Regions from separate parts of the Variovorax sp. VNK109 genome, predicted to be linked through region 1. Evidence: predicted binding sites of a transcription regulator. Region 1 holds the regulator's gene; the other holds the start of a gene.
What was found. Region 1 encodes NrdR, which represses ribonucleotide reductase genes. Its sites were predicted from a motif close to CACNANATNTNGTG; they were not measured.
Positions count from the first base shown of each region.

Region 2: a site for NrdR is predicted at 2,889-2,902, ahead of ACO2Q9_RS13860 (ribonucleoside-diphosphate reductase subunit alpha). Genes of this name have one in related genera too.

Region 1 is NZ_JBMSDV010000001.1:232,574-240,152, reverse strand. Features, by position in the region: gene ACO2Q9_RS01120 (PilC/PilY family type IV pilus protein) at 1-1,550, opposite strand, end outside; gene ACO2Q9_RS01115 (pilus assembly PilX family protein) at 1,567-2,085, opposite strand; gene ACO2Q9_RS01110 (PilW family protein) at 2,184-3,299, opposite strand; gene ACO2Q9_RS01105 (type IV pilus modification PilV family protein) at 3,303-3,833, opposite strand; gene ACO2Q9_RS01100 (prepilin-type N-terminal cleavage/methylation domain-containing protein) at 3,845-4,501, opposite strand; gene ACO2Q9_RS01095 (type IV pilin protein) at 4,495-4,935, opposite strand; gene nrdR (transcriptional regulator NrdR) at 5,142-5,591, opposite strand; gene glyA (serine hydroxymethyltransferase) at 5,680-6,924, opposite strand; ZMP/ZTP riboswitch at 6,959-7,102, opposite strand; gene ACO2Q9_RS01080 (transglycosylase SLT domain-containing protein) at 7,139-7,579, opposite strand, start outside.
Region 2 is NZ_JBMSDV010000003.1:594,335-601,913, forward strand. Features, by position in the region: gene ACO2Q9_RS13860 (ribonucleoside-diphosphate reductase subunit alpha) at 1-2,806, opposite strand, end outside; gene ampD (1,6-anhydro-N-acetylmuramyl-L-alanine amidase AmpD) at 3,108-3,713, opposite strand; gene ACO2Q9_RS13870 (sigma-54-dependent transcriptional regulator) at 3,710-5,215, opposite strand; gene ACO2Q9_RS13875 (sensor histidine kinase) at 5,233-6,909, opposite strand; gene ACO2Q9_RS13880 (PP0621 family protein) at 6,924-7,169, opposite strand; gene ACO2Q9_RS13885 (cytochrome C assembly family protein) at 7,166-7,579, opposite strand, start outside.

The sequences.
Region 1 (7,579 bases):
AAGGTGGCTATGTTCAGTTGCGACGTGGCGGCCTGCACCTGCGCCTCGCTGCGCGTCGTGCGGCTGGTCGATTCACTGGTCTGGTCGGTCCTCTGCAGGACCTGGTGCGTCGAGGCCAGCATCTGCTGGAACGATTGCGTGGTGCGCGACGTACTCTGGAAGATCTGGGCCGTGCTCCTGGTGACCCATACCCCCGGGCATGCGGTGTAGCTGTAGGCGTTCTGGGCATCGATGGTTGTCTTGCGGCCAGACGAACGGCCGTCCCACATCGGACGGGGCGAGTTCGGGTTGGACAGGTCACCGTCCTGCTGGCCGACGTTGGCCCCGTTCATGCCGATAGGGCCCCAGGCTTCGGAATTGGCAGAACTGTTCCAGTAGCCATCCGTCGTCATGATGGTGAAGTTGGGCTGGCACGAACCTTGGTAAGGGTCCGACATGCCGGCCACGATGGACGCAGTGGAGCGGCCGCTGGCCGTGTTGCCCAGCAGCTTGGTCCGGTCCGCATAGTGCAGGCCTACGCGGGCCAGGCCCTCGCGGGCGGGTGAAGACGTGGCGTCGGGTACCAGGCCTTCAAGCTTCTGGTACCAGTCGTACTTCTGGCCACTGTTGCCGTCGCCCGCGAAATCGTTGATGGCGAGATACTTGGAGTTGACCACGGGCCCGCCGACTGTGTCGGTGGGCGCCATGGTGACAAGGCCGACCCGGAAGCTATCGGTCAAACCGTTGAAAGCCAAACCCACGCCGCTCTTGATGAGCAGCATACGCGTGCGGTAGTACTGATACCAGATGACGAATTTTTGCTGGATGGTTGCGCCCTGGTTTGCGACCAGTTTGCGCTCCCACGTGCCGCCGCCCGTGGCGGGAATGCTTACCTCCGTATTGGGCGAAACGCCCGATACGGACTCGAGTTGGCGGCAGCCGTCAGCCGTCGGCGTGGGGACCGCCGTGGTGCCAGTAAAGACGTAGTAGTAGGCCTGCTGACGCGTATCGCTATAGCCGGCCGATGGGATCGCCGCAGATGAATTGAAATAGCGGGTCTTGTTGTCGTAGGCCTGGAAGTTGACGTTCAGGTCGACCGTCGTGGCCGGCGTGGGCATTGATGCGCTGGGGACCGGTGCCTCCGAAGGCAGGTAGTAGTTGTAGACAGCATTGGGCCACGTGGGCGTGGGGCGCGAGCTGCCATTGGCGTACTTGGGAACCTGATAGTTCTTGGCCGGATCGAAATACAACCCGTTGCAGACGGCGGAGCGATAGCCAATGGGCATCTCGAACTGGCCCACGACTTCCATCGAGTCCGGCATGTGCGTCCAGGACATCGATTTCGACGAGTCCACCAGCAGCATGATGTTTGGCTTGATGACCGACGTGCGCGCATTGCTGACAGGCACGTTGGCGATGTTCGCCGTGCCGATCACCGTCGAATCGGCCGTCGATGCGCCATAGCCTGCCACAGAGGCGAGAAGCAAGGCACCTGACGCAAGCCCCAGCCGGGCGGCATTGCGCAGGGCGCGCGAGCGGCCCTGGGTTGTGGAAGCGTGTTTCGTTTTCATTTTTCCCCCTGCGCGCTCAGAACATGAGCACCTGGACGTAGCTGACGGTGTTGCGCGGGCCTTGCACGCGCGCGGTAACGCGGAAATAGACGAGATTGCCTGTGCCGCACGCCGGGTCTTCGTCCGGCTTGCAGCCTTGTGCTTCCACCACATACTTCTTGGGCACCAGCACGCACTGCTGGGTCGGGCTGCTGGACAGGTCGCCCGCAGCCTTGCACATGCGGTGGATCACATAGCGGATGGTGTTGCCGCCCTGCTGCTTGATTTCTGCGGAACTCGTGTCGTTGTCCCAGGTGAATGTGAAGGGATCAAACGTGCTCGTGCCGTCGGGCGCGAACCACGTGGGATAGTAGTAAGGGACGGTGGCGTCACGCACGAGGCGCTTGGGAACGTTGTCGTTGTTGACCACCCATTTGATGGCCTCCTCGATGCCTGTGTCCCCGGCAAGTGTTGCGTTCTGGCGGAACGAAAGGTTGCCTGCAACGCTGAGGCTGCTGCCTACAGCGCGCATCATGGCGTAGGCAGCCAGAGTCATCGCGATCAGGACTATGACGGAAAGCACAAGGACCATGCCTTTTTGCTCCCGTGCGAACCCGACGCGGGCTGGCATTGTGCGGTGGCGCAGTTTCATGCTCACGACGACGAAACTCCCCAAATCACGTTGCGCAGCGGGACGAGTGTTTCGTACACCCGATAGCGGTAACGCTTCCAGTTGTTGGCAGGGTTGGCGGGTTCACTGGTACCGTCCGAGCCATCCAGATTGGTCATGACAAAGGGCACCGGCGTGGTCAGCGTGGAGCCAAACCAGGTCGGTACATCGGGCGTGACGTCCACGCAGCAGGTCTTGTCGCCCTTGAGCACGGCTTCGTACTGCCGGCTGCGCGCGAGCATGCCGACGCGGATGGCCCGTACTGTCGTCCAGTCGGTGGGGGCAGTTGTGGTCCAGTTGTCGATGGTCGTTCCGGCGGAGGCAATTCCATAAACGGCCTTGAGGCCTACGATGCCTTCAGCGACCGGTGTAGCGGCGCCCGGAAGAGTGGCAGGGTCGGTGAGGAAGTCGTCGTACCACACCAGATTGTCCGACTGGATTCGCCAGACGTGTCGCCTGGGGGCGTCGCCCATATTGAACAGCAAGCCCGTGGCGAGCGTGGGGTCGGAGCCGGACGTGCGGTTCCAGTCACCGCCAGCATGGACGAGGGTCTTGCCATCGACATTGCTGGCATCGGATATCTCGACCATGTCGCAGGTCATGGTGCCCGATTCACGGGTGGCGATCACCTTGTCGCCGACCAGGAAGCCGGCTTGCCGTGTGGCGACCTTGGAAGTGGTCGTCGCCGCCGTGAACGCGATGTCGGCAGTCAGCAGCTTGGAGTTTCCGTACGTCACCGCGATCTCGTCGCGGCCGGTGACCGTGTCGGGCGTGATGAGCACGGGCATAAGATCGAAAAGGAAATCACCGCCGCGCGCTGCGCTTCTGGCCTTGACGCTGCAGCCCAGAACTGCTGCGTTCGCGGTGCCAAAACCCATTCCTCCCAGCTTGAGGTCCCGGTCCATCGCGTACATGCCGATGCTGCCGTTCAACTGCGCGTCGGCACCGGACGTCGTGGTGCGTTTTTGCGCGTCCCAGACCGACAAGGTCTGCATGATGACGATGATGGCCACCATGCCGATGGCAATCCCGACGATGACCTCCATCAGCGAGAAGCCTGCACTGGCCGGGGGGCGGCGGGTATTGCGAAGGTTGTTCATCGTTCAGTTCACCTGCGTGACGAGGATGTGCTGCCGCTTGGCCAGATCGTTGGGACCTTGCCAGCACAACGTGATCGTCACCTTGTTTCGGCCTGCCGGCTTCCCATCGTCAATGTCAACCGGATCGAGTTCCACTTTGATTTGCTGGCCGGTTTCAAGCGAACCCGGCAGGCCTGCCGTCGATTTCACTTTTGCGAGCCAGGCACCGATGGCCGGGATGGAGGTTGCCGCAGTGGTACTGCCAGAGAAGACGCAGTCTGCCCCGTCCGGTTGATATGCAAACGTATTCAGCGAGGCGCCAAATTCCGGCTTGTCGCTTTCTTTGGTGCGGTCCACGTTCAGCCAGATGATCTGCGCAGCCTCATTTGCCAACTGTGCGGCATCAGTGCGGATGTTGGCATCTGTCTGCGCCGAGATCGCAACGCGGCTGGCGGTCATCATCGCAAGGATGCCAAGGGAAAAAATCAGAAGGGACACCAGCGCTTCAATGACAAAGCTGCCTTGTTGAGAACCTGCGGATCGATGGGTGGTCATGCGGGTCTTCCTTAGCAGGTGCGGGAGTCGCCCACTGCTGTCACCATCGGGTCGCACAGGCGAACCTGGCCGCTGACGGACACGCGTACTTGCAGGCAGCGCATGCTGCCGGGGTCCGTCGTCGCGCTCTGGCAGTTGCCGCCCTGCGGATTGCTGAACAGGAACGAAGCAGGCTCATTGAGTGCACCTGTCGCTCCCGCAGGAGCATTCACACTGAGTTGTCCAAGGCTGTTGAAATAGAGGCCCTTGACGCTGCCGCTGGTCGATGTCGCGGTCAGCGTGACAGGCTGCGAGGCGGACCCGTCGCTGCCGGATTGGCCGCTGATGAACAGGTACGTCGCAGGTGGGCTGGGCGACATGTCCTTGACGCGCACGACCCAGTTCCTGCCGCCGACGGTCGGAACGACTGCGTCGACGTTGCTTTCCAGCGGATCCTGATTGGTCAGCACGAATTCGATTGGCGCGGCCTCCGGTACATTGCGGGTGAGCGCTTCACTGCGGGCTTGTTGCAGTGTGGCGACCATGCTCTCGGCAGCCGCCCTGATTTTGCTATTGGCGCTGAACTCCCGCAGTGTCGGAGCGCCGAGTGCCACCAGAGCGGCCAGGATCGCCATCGCGACCACCAGTTCGATCAGCGTGAAGCCGTGAACGCGGCGCCCGGTCAGCACAGATCCCCCTTCTTCGTGATCCAGCAGGTGGTCGTATTGCCTGCCCCGGGCCAGCCAGTGGGCAGCGCCAGTGTCTGCTTCACGCCGGCTTGGTTGATGGTGTAGGTGAAGCCGGCCATGATGGTGCCCGGATTGCCTGTCGCCGTCACTACATAGGTGGTGTCAGTCCGGGTCGGGCACGCGAAGGTGAATTCCTTGGTCGCTGCTGGCAGGGGGGCGACGGTATTGGCGGTGCACGAATCGGTGTAGGTGCGCTTGTCCTGAAAATACTGCTCCATTTTGAGCTTCATCGAGCTCAGTTCCGCGACCGCTTCGGAAATCTTGCTTCGACGGATGTAATCGGAATAAGCGGGAATGGCAATGGCGGCCAGGATCGAGACGATCGAGACAACGATCATCATTTCAATCAGGGTAAATCCATTCTTGCGTTGCATGTCGGGCCTCTTAGCGGTTGGGGAAGGATATAGATGGTCACAACTGTATCTTCCCGCGTGCCGATGGGCGGGAACTCTTTCCCGACAAGTGGCAATTCGTCGTTACAATTATTGGGAGCCGGTGTGAAATAGTTGGCGCTCCCGGCAGAGGACAGGTGGCGTGGACTCTGTAGCTGCGTAAGTCGCCCAGCTTGCGGAAAAAGGCGTCAACGCCGCACTTCATCCACCAGCGCCCGGAACTCGTCGATGTCTTCGAAGCTGCGGTAAACGCTGGCAAACCGCACGTAGGCGACCTTGTCGAGCTTCTTGAGTTCGCGCATGACGAGTTCGCCGATGCGGGTGGAGGGCACTTCGCGCAGGCCCAGGCTGAGGAGTTTTTCCTCGATGCGCTCGATGGCGCTGTCGATCTGGTCGGTGCTGACGGGGCGCTTGCGCAGCGCCAGGTTCATGGAGGCCAGCAGCTTGGCGCGTTCGTAGTCGATGCGCCGGCCGTCTTTCTTGACGATGGCCGGGTAGTTGACGTCCGGCCTTTCATACGTGGTGAAGCGCTTCTCGCAGTCGGCGCACTGGCGGCGCCGGCGGATGAAATCCCCTTCTTCGGACACGCGCGTCTCGACCACCTGGGTCTCGGCGTGGCCGCAGAAGGGGCAGCGCATGGTTACAGCCCGCCACCGGGCCGCCCCAAGGCGGGCTCGGCCCCCTCGGGGGGCAGCGACGACACGAACTGCTGAGCGTAGGGGCTCATTATTTGTACACAGGGAAGCGCGCGGTCAGCGCATTCACCTTGGCGCGAACCGCCTCGATGTTCGCCGGATCGCGCGGATTGTCCAGCACGTCGGCCACCAGATTGGCCGTGGCGCGGGCTTCCTCGTCCTTGAAGCCGCGTGTGGTCAGGGCGGGGGTGCCGATGCGCACGCCGCTGGTCACCATCGGCTTTTCCGGGTCGTTGGGGATCGCGTTCTTGTTGATGGTCATGTGGGCGGCGCCCAGCACGGCCTCGGCTTCCTTGCCGGTGATGCCTTTGGCACGCAGGTCGACCAGCATGACATGGCTTTCGGTGCGGCCGGAGACGATGCGCAGGCCGCGCTGCGTCAGCGTCTCGGCGACGATCTGCGCGTTCTTCACAACCTGCTGCTGGTATGCCTTGAACTCGGGGCTCAGCGCTTCCTTGAAAGCCACGGCCTTGGCCGCGATCACATGCATCAACGGGCCGCCCTGCAGACCAGGGAAGATGGCGCTGTTGATGGCCTTCTCATGCTCGGCCTTCATCAGGATGAAGCCGCCGCGCGGGCCGCGCAGGCTCTTGTGCGTGGTGGAGGTCACGACGTCGGCGTGCGGCACCGGGTTGGGGTAAACACCTGCGGCGATCAGGCCGGCGTAGTGGGCCATGTCCACCATGAAGATCGCCCCGACGTCCTTGGCCACCTTGGCGAAGCGGGCAAAGTCGATGCGCAGCGAATAGGCAGATGCGCCGGCCACGATCAGCTTGGGCTTCGACTCATGCGCCTTGCGCTCCATGGCGTCGTAATCGATCTCTTCCTTCTCGTTGAGGCCGTAGGACACGACGTTGAACCACTTGCCCGACATGTTCAGCGGCATGCCGTGCGTGAGGTGGCCGCCCTCGGCCAGGCTCATACCCATGATGGTGTCGCCTGGCTTGAGGAAGGCGAGGAACACGGCTTCATTGGCTGAGGCGCCGCAGTGCGCCTGCACATTGGCGGCGTCTGCGCCGAAGATCTGCTTGATGCGGTCGATCGCCAGCTGCTCGGCGATGTCGACGTATTCGCAGCCGCCGTAATAGCGCTTGCCCGGGTAGCCCTCGGCGTACTTGTTGGTGAGCTGTGTGCCCTGCGCGGCCATGACGGCGGGCGAGGCGTAGTTTTCGCTGGCGATCAGCTCGATATGGTGTTCCTGGCGGGCGTTCTCGGCCTGGATGGCAGCCCAGATCTCGGGGTCGGTCTGTTCGACGAGGATGTTGCGGTTGTACATGGATGGCAGTCCTGAAACGTTGGCCTTGCAAAACAAGGGCTGCCCAGGCGAACGGCTGAACACCTGCCGGCGGCAGGCGGTGCGCTTCCCAGTGGTTGACGGGGGCAAGCCCCGTGCTTTTCCACGTCAGCGCCTCGCTCGCGGGAGCGGGCACCTATCGCCAGTTGCGCACGGGCTGGAGTTTAACTGAGCCGGCGCAGTTTGCGCCAGCCGATCAGGACTGGGACAGCAGAGCCACCTTGTCGGCGGAAGGCGGATGTGCGATCGGACCGGCTTCGACCGGGATCACCTGAACCGGCGGCGCGGCAGGCATCGGCGGAACCACCGGCATGGCGCGGCCCGAGGCCACGACCATCAGGCGGGCGTGTTCGGCCATCACCTTGGCGGCATAGCCACCGTCGTCTTCGAGATTGGCCGCACCCACGTAAAAGCGCAGGCCTCCCTCGAGCGAGCCGGCGCGGGCGATGCATTCCTGCAGCACCTTCACGCCCACCCGCAGATTGGCCACGGGGTCGAATGCGGCCAGGGTGCCGCCGAAGCTGTCGTATTTGTCGGTGTGGACCTTGGTCATCACCTGCATCAGCCCCTGTGCGCCGACAGGGCTCTGCGCGAAAGGGTTGAAGCTCGATTCCACGGCCATGATGGCCAGGATCAG
Region 2 (7,579 bases), on a different contig from region 1:
TGCGCGGTGCTGCGGCTGCAGACGAGGAGTCGCTGCCCGACGACACGGCATTGAGTCGACCCGACTGCACCGTGGACTTTTCCGCATGCGTCGCGCTGATGGTGCGCAGGTAGTACGTGGTCTTCAGACCGCGCGTCCATGCGAGCTTGTAGGTGTCGTCGAGCTTCTTGCCCGATGCGCCGGCCATGTAGATGTTCAGGCTCTGCGCCTGGTCGATCCACTTCTGGCGACGCGACGCGGCTTCCACCAACCACACCGGCTCCACTTCGAACGCGGTTGCGTAGAGCGCTTTCACTTCCTGCGGCACGCGGTCGATCGGACGCAGCGAGCCGTCGAAGTGCTTGAGGTCCATGACCATCACGTCGTCCCACAGGCCCAGGCGCTTGAGGTCACGCACCAGATAGTGGTTGATCACGGTGAACTCGCCGGACAGGTTCGACTTGACCGACAGGTTGCCGAAGCACGGCTCGATGGAGGCGTCGACGCCGATGATGTTGGAGATGGTTGCCGTCGGGGCGATGGCCACGCAGTTGGAGTTGCGCATGCCGTCGGTGGCGATCTTCTTGCGCAGTGCATCCCAATCCAGCGTGGACGAGCGGTCCACTTCGACATAGCCGCCGCGGGCCTGGCTCAGCAGGTCCAGCGTGTCGCAGGGAAGGATGCCCTTGTCCCACAGCGATCCCTTGTAGCTGGAGTACTTGCCGCGTTCCTTGGCCAGTTCGGTCGAGGCCCAGTAGGCGTAGTAGCAGATCGCTTCCATCGACTTGTCGGCGAACTCGACAGCTTCCTGGCTGGCGTAGGGGATGCGCAATTCATACAGCGAGTCCTGGAAGGCCATGACGCCCATGCCCACCGGACGGTGGCGCATGTTGGAGTCGCGCGCCTTCTTGACGGCGTAGTAGTTGATGTCGATCACGTTGTCGAGCATGCGCATCGCGACCTTGATGGTCTTCTTGAGCTTCTCGTGGTCGACGCCGCCATCCTTCAAGTGCTGCAGCAGGTTCACGGAACCCAGGTTGCAGACCGCGGTTTCGGTGTCGCTGGTGTTGAGCGTGATCTCGGTGCACAGGTTGGACGAGTGCACGACGCCCACATGCTGCTGGGGCGAGCGCACGTTGCAGGCGTCCTTGAAGGTGATCCAGGGATGGCCGGTTTCGAACAGCATCGAGAGCATCTTGCGCCACATGTCGGTGGCCTGCACCGTTTTGTAGGGCTTGATCTCGCCGCGCTTTGCCTTCTCTTCGTAGGCCACGTAGGCCTTTTCGAATTCGGCACCGAACAGGTCGTGCAGGTCGGGCACGTTGGAGGGGGAGAACAGCGTCCACTCGCCCTTTTCCATCACGCGGCGCATGAACAGGTCGGGAATCCAGTTCGCGGTGTTCATGTCGTGCGTGCGGCGGCGGTCGTCGCCGGTGTTCTTGCGCAGTTCGAGGAATTCCTCGATGTCCAGGTGCCACGATTCGAGGTATGTGCAGACAGCGCCCTTGCGCTTGCCGCCCTGGTTCACGGCCACGGCCGTGTCGTTGACCACCTTCAGGAACGGCACGACGCCTTGCGATTCGCCGTTGGTGCCCTTGATGTGCGAGCCCAGCGCGCGGACACGCGTCCAGTCGTTGCCCAGACCACCGGCGAACTTGGACAGCAGCGCGTTTTCCTTGATGGACTCGTAAATGCCGTCCAGATCGTCGGGCACGGTGGTGAGGTAGCACGACGAGAGCTGCGAGCGCAGCGTGCCGCTGTTGAACAGCGTGGGCGTGGACGACATGAAGTCGAACGACGACAGCACTTCATAGAACTCGATGGCGCGGGCTTCGCGGTCGATCTCGTTGAGCGCCAGACCCATGGCCACGCGCATGAAGAAAGCCTGCGGCAGTTCGATGCGCGTCTTGCGCACGTGCAGGAAGTAGCGGTCGTACAGCGTCTGCAGGCCGAGGTAGTCGAACTTCAGGTCGCGGTCGGACTTGAGCGCGGCGCCCAGACGGTTCAGGTCGTACTGGAGCAGCCTCTCGTCGAGCAGTTCGTTCTCGACACCCTTCTTGATGAATTGCGGGAAGTAGTCGGCGTAGGCCTGCGCCATGTCGGCCGGCTGCACTTCGCGGCCGATGATCTCCTTGAAGATCGTGTGCAGCAGCAGGCGGGCGGTGACGTAGGTGTAGTCAGGATCTTTCTCGATCAGCGTGCGCGCGGCCAGGATGGACGCCTTGTAGACCTCGTCCACCGGCACGCCGTCGTAGAGGTTGCGCATGGTCTCGGCCATGATGGGATCGGGACGGACATCGGCGCCGAGATTGGCGCAGGACGATTCGATCAGGCGCTGCAACTGGCCCAGGTCGAGCGGTACGCGCTGGCCGCCGTCGATCACATGCAGTGCGGGCGCGGCCGGCACTTCCTGCACGGTGGACTTGCGCTCCTGCGCGCGGCGCTCGCGGTACAGCACGTAGGCGCGGGCGATCTCGTGGTGGCCGCCACGCATGAGGCCGAGTTCGACCTGGTCCTGCACGTCTTCGATATGGAAGGTGCCGCCGCCCGGGCGCGAACGCACCAGCGCGCGGACCACCGCCTGCGACAGGTTGTCCACCACTTCACGCACGCTGGCGGACGCAGCGCCCTGCGTGCCATGCACGGCAAGAAACGCCTTCATCATGGCGATGGCAATCTTGTTCGGCTCGAACGGCACCACGGCACCATTGCGGCGGATGATCTGGTAATGCGCCAGCGGGTTGCTGGCGGGCTGGCCTGCCGTGTCGGTGTGCTGGGCCGGCACCATGCCGGCGGAAGGGGTGGGCGTGTTCAAAGCGACTTGCATTGCTTCCTCTTTCGTTCGCGAATTCTTGTTGATGTGCCGGCTGGCGGCAGGCAGAAACCCTGATTTCTGCGGTACAGCGACACACTATATCTAGGGTCTGGCGGGATTTCAAGCCACTACGGGTAGTGTGTCGCGACAAAGTTTACCTTCGCCGGAATTGACGCGCTGCAGCGTGGTTGATCGTGCGCGCCGACCCTCGATAGACACCCTTCCACAGGGCGCATCAACGCTGACTCCAGAGTGCCACAACGAGCACTGGCGCGGGCTCTGACGGTGAATGCGCGCGCAAGCCGCGTGGTCTTTAACCGTTACGAATTCCGCTGGAAATTTCGCGCGGAAATCGCGACACCGGCCAGCCGAGAGCGCGTTGAAGAAACGGCCAGTCGAATCCTTCGCCAGGGTCCTGCTTGCGACCTGGCGCAACGTGCTCATGTCCGGCGATATAGGTCACCGGGTAGTGTTGGCTGAGTGCGCTGCACAAGCCCGCCAGCGTTTCGTATTGCGCGGATTCGAACAGCCCGCCCTCCAGGCCTTCGAGCTCGATGCCGATCGAGTTGTCGTTCACGTTGTCGCGGCCGTTGAAGTGCGAACGGCCTGCGTGCCAGGCGCGGTCCGCACAGCTCACGAACTGCCAGAGCTCACCGTTGCGGCGTATGAAGAAGTGGGCCGACACTTCCATGCCACGGATGGTGTCGAAGTACGGATGTGCATCCCAGTCGAGCGTGTTGGTGAACAACTGCATCACTTCGGGCCCGCCATACTGGCCGGGCGGCAAGCTGATGGAATGCACGACGATCAGGTCGATCTCGATGCCTTCGGGCCGGGGCCCATGGTTGGGTGAGGGCACATGACGCGCAAACCGGTACCAGCCTTCGGTCCACAACGCGCTGGTGGCGTCGGTGGTCATTTGCTGTCGGGCGCGTCCTGCGCATCGTCGCCGTCGGGCACGGCGATGTTCAGCCGTGCGATGCGATAGCGGATCTGCCGCAGACTCAGGCCCAGGCGCGCGGCCGCCGCGGTACGGTTGAAGCCGGTTTCCTGCAGCGCCTTGACCAGGATCTCACGCTCCTGGCTGTCCATGTACGACTGAAGGTCCTGCGGCATGCCGTCTGACGCGGGTGATGGTCTGGCGGAGGATGCTGCAGTTGAAGGCAATTCATTCGATGCCGGGCCCGGCATCGATCCGGGCAAGGCGTCGAGATGCAGCTCTTCGCCATCGCTCAAGGCGACGGCACGGTGCAACAGGTTTTCAAGCTCGCGCACGTTGCCTTGCAGCGGATGGGCGGCCAGCTGATCCAGCGCATCGCGGGACAACACGGGCAGGGGCAGGCCCGACTCCTGGGCAATGCGCGCCAGCAAAGATTCACACAATGCGGCCAGATCCTCGCGCCGCTCGCGCAGCGGCGGCAGCGCAATCTCGATCACGTTGAGGCGATAGAACAGATCCTGCCGGAACCTGCCGGTTTGTACATCGCCTGCCAGGTCACGATGCGTGGCGCTGATGATGCGCACGTCTACCGCTTCTTCCTGTGTCGAGCCGATCGCGCGCACATGGCGCTCCTGGATGGCCCGCAGCAGCTTGGACTGCATGACCAGCGGCAAGTCGCCGATTTCGTCGAGGAAGAGCGTGCCGCCCTGGGCGGCCTGGAAATAGCCCTCGCGGTCGTGCGTCGAACCGGTGTACGAGCCCTTGCGCGCGCCGAAGAATTCCGCTTCGAGCAGGTTTTCGGGGATCGCGCCGCAGTTCACCGCGATGAACGGTCCTTCGTTGCGATGGCTGCAGGCATGGATGGCCCGCGCGGCCAGTTCCTTGCCGGTACCCGACTCCCCGCGCACGAGCACCGGCGCCATGCTGCGGGACACCTTGGCGATGCGCGCCTTCACCGTGCGCATGGCCTGCGACTCGCCGACGAGTCGCTGCAGGGCCTGCGCGGCCTGGCCCGAGACCGGCTGCGCCGGCGCAGCCGCAGTGTGATGCGAACGCAAAGGCGCAGCAGCAGACGCCACCGGCAGCACGTTGCCGCCCTGGACGGCGGACGCTACCACGGCGCGGAACTGCTTGAGGTCCACGGGTTTGGTGAGGTAGTCGAATGCGCCAGCCTTCAGTGCTTCGACGGCGTTCTCCGCCGAGCCATACGCCGTCATCACCACGCAGCGCTCCGGACGTTGCTGCGACTGCATGCCCTTGATGAGGTCCAGACCCTGGCCATCGGGAAGCCGCATGTCGGTGATGACCGCGTCGAACCGGTTGTCGCCGAGTTGCTCCCAGGCTTCGGCCAGACACGACGCGGTCTCGACACGATAGCCTTCGCGCAGCAGCGTGAGTTCGTAGAGCGTGCGCAGGTCGGGCTCGTCGTCGACGACGAGGATTTGCGCTGCAGAGTTGGGAACGGCGGCGGAGGTGCTCACGGGGCTATTGTGTCAAATCAGCCGGCGGCCTGGAAGGCGACGGTGAAGGCATTGCCTTGCACCGTCGTGTCATTGCGCAGGCGCTGCGTGCGCTCGTAGCCGATGACGGCGCCGTGCCGCTCGCAAAGCTCGCGACATATATAGAGGCCCAGTCCGCTGGAGCGGCTTTCCGACGAGAAGAACGGCTCGAACAGATGCCGCTCCACCGCCTGTTCAAGGGGCGCGCCGTCGCTCCACACCTGCAGCAGCCCGCGGCCATCCGGTGCGATGCGCGTGGAAACGATGATGGCGTCCGGCTCCTGCGATGCATAGCGCGCGGCATTGTCCAGCAGGTTGACCATCAGCCGACGCAGATGCTCGGCTTCGAAAACAATGCCCAGCCGTTCTGCGCGCAAGCGGTGCTGGAGACGCTTTCCGTGTCCTGTCTGTTGCAGCCAGTCTTCGAGGGCCGGATAGACCGCCGCGTCCAGCACGATGGTGGGGACGTCGGCTCGCGCGCCCACCTGTTGCACGCGTGCGATGTCCAGCACTTCCTCGACGATGCGGGACAGGCGCTGCGCATTCTGCTGAACCATCTGCGTGAGCTTGCGCTGGGCGGGGTCGGTGAGGTCTTCATCCAGCAGGGCGTTGGCCTGCGCAATGGCGGCCAGCGGATTGCGGATTTCATGCGCCACCGCCGCCGACATGCGGCCCATGGCGGCCAGCTTCTCGGTGCGCACGCGCGCTTCCATTTCGCGCAGGTCCTGCAGGAAGATGACGCACAGGCTTTCGCTGTCACCACCCAGCGCGGCTGTCAGGCGGGTGCGCACATGCACGCGGACCAGCGCTGCGCCTGCCACGTCGATGCCGACGTCGCTGATTTGCGGAAGGCGGCTTTCGAAGGTCAGCATCGCGACGTCGGCGACCGATTGCCATGCCGCTTCGCGTCTCAGCGAGAACGGCAACGGCAGCGTCGCGCCAGGTGCTCCGAGCAAGGCCCGTGCCGCCGGGTTGGCAGCGCGCGCAATGCTTTGCCTGTCCACCACGATCACGCCGTCGGTGAGGTTGTCGATCACCAGTTCGTTCACCTGCGTCTGGATGCGCGCCGCGCGCTGGCTCTGCACGGACCGCAGTTCTTCACCGGCCAGCCGCGACGCCAGCTGGTTGGCGAGGAAGGCAACGAGGAACAGTCCGGTGCTGGTGAGCGCCGCCTGAAGGAAGCGGCCCGTGGTGTCGGCCGTGGAGATCAGTGTCAACCACCATGCGTCCGCGAGCAGCAGGATGGCCACGAGCGCTGCTGTGCCGAGCGCCAGCAGCATGGTTCCCAGCACCGAGGCAAGCAGCACAGGCAGTGCAAGGAGCGGCCCGTAGTTGATGCCGCCGATTTGCTGGGCCTGCAGGATGATGAAGAACACCAGGTCGACACCGACGGTGACCAGCCAGTGGCGGTCGAGCGCGCGCACCGGGAGTGAGGGTTGGACTTTGAGGCGCACCGCAATCGTCGCCAGGAGGTAGCCGAGGGCCAGTGCAAGCACCCAGGGCATGACCGGCTGGCCGAGCGCGAAGAGGGTGATCTGCAAAAGCAGCAACACCACGCCCGTCATGATGCGCACGCCCATGAACCCGCGCCACAGGCGCGCAAAGCCCGCGCCCACCGGATGACTCGCCGCTTCGGGTGGACCGAACCACGACGTTTCGTATGGGGTCGAAGCCATCCGTATGCCGGCCTTCAGCGCTCGGCGCTCCGGCGATGCTCTTCGCCGCAGTACAGGGCGAGCTTGCCGGTGACTGCGTCCGAACGCGGCAGGTGCAATCCGCAGACAGGGCAACTGACCATGTCCTGGGGTGGGGGTGGTTCGCGTCGGCTGGCGGGTTGCGCGGGCCTGGCTTCCTCGTCATCGCTGCGACTTTGCCGGCCATTGCGCCAGAGCCAGAACGCCAGCAGCACGACGGCCGCGACGAGCACGAATTTCATGTGGGGCGGCCCAGCACGACCTCGAGCACGAAGCGGGAGCCGACGTAGGACAGCAGCAGCAATGCGGTCCCGACATAGAGAACGCCGACGGCGGTGCGTCCGCGCCAGCCGAACCGCGAGCGACCGATCAGAAGCAGTGCGAACGTGATCCAGGACAGCACGGAGAAGATGGTCTTGTGGTCCCACTTCCATGACTTGCCTGCCGCGCCGTAAAGCGTCTCGCCGAAAAGCCACCCGGCCAGCAATGTGGCGGACAGCAGCACGAAGCCCGCTGTGACGAAGCGGAACGTCAGCCGTTCAAGCAGGAGAAGGGGCAACCCGGCCTGCGGCTCGGCGGCCAGCCGGATCTGCTTTTCGGCGCGCGACATCAGCCATGCATGGACCACAGCCGCGCCGAAGAGCCCATAAGA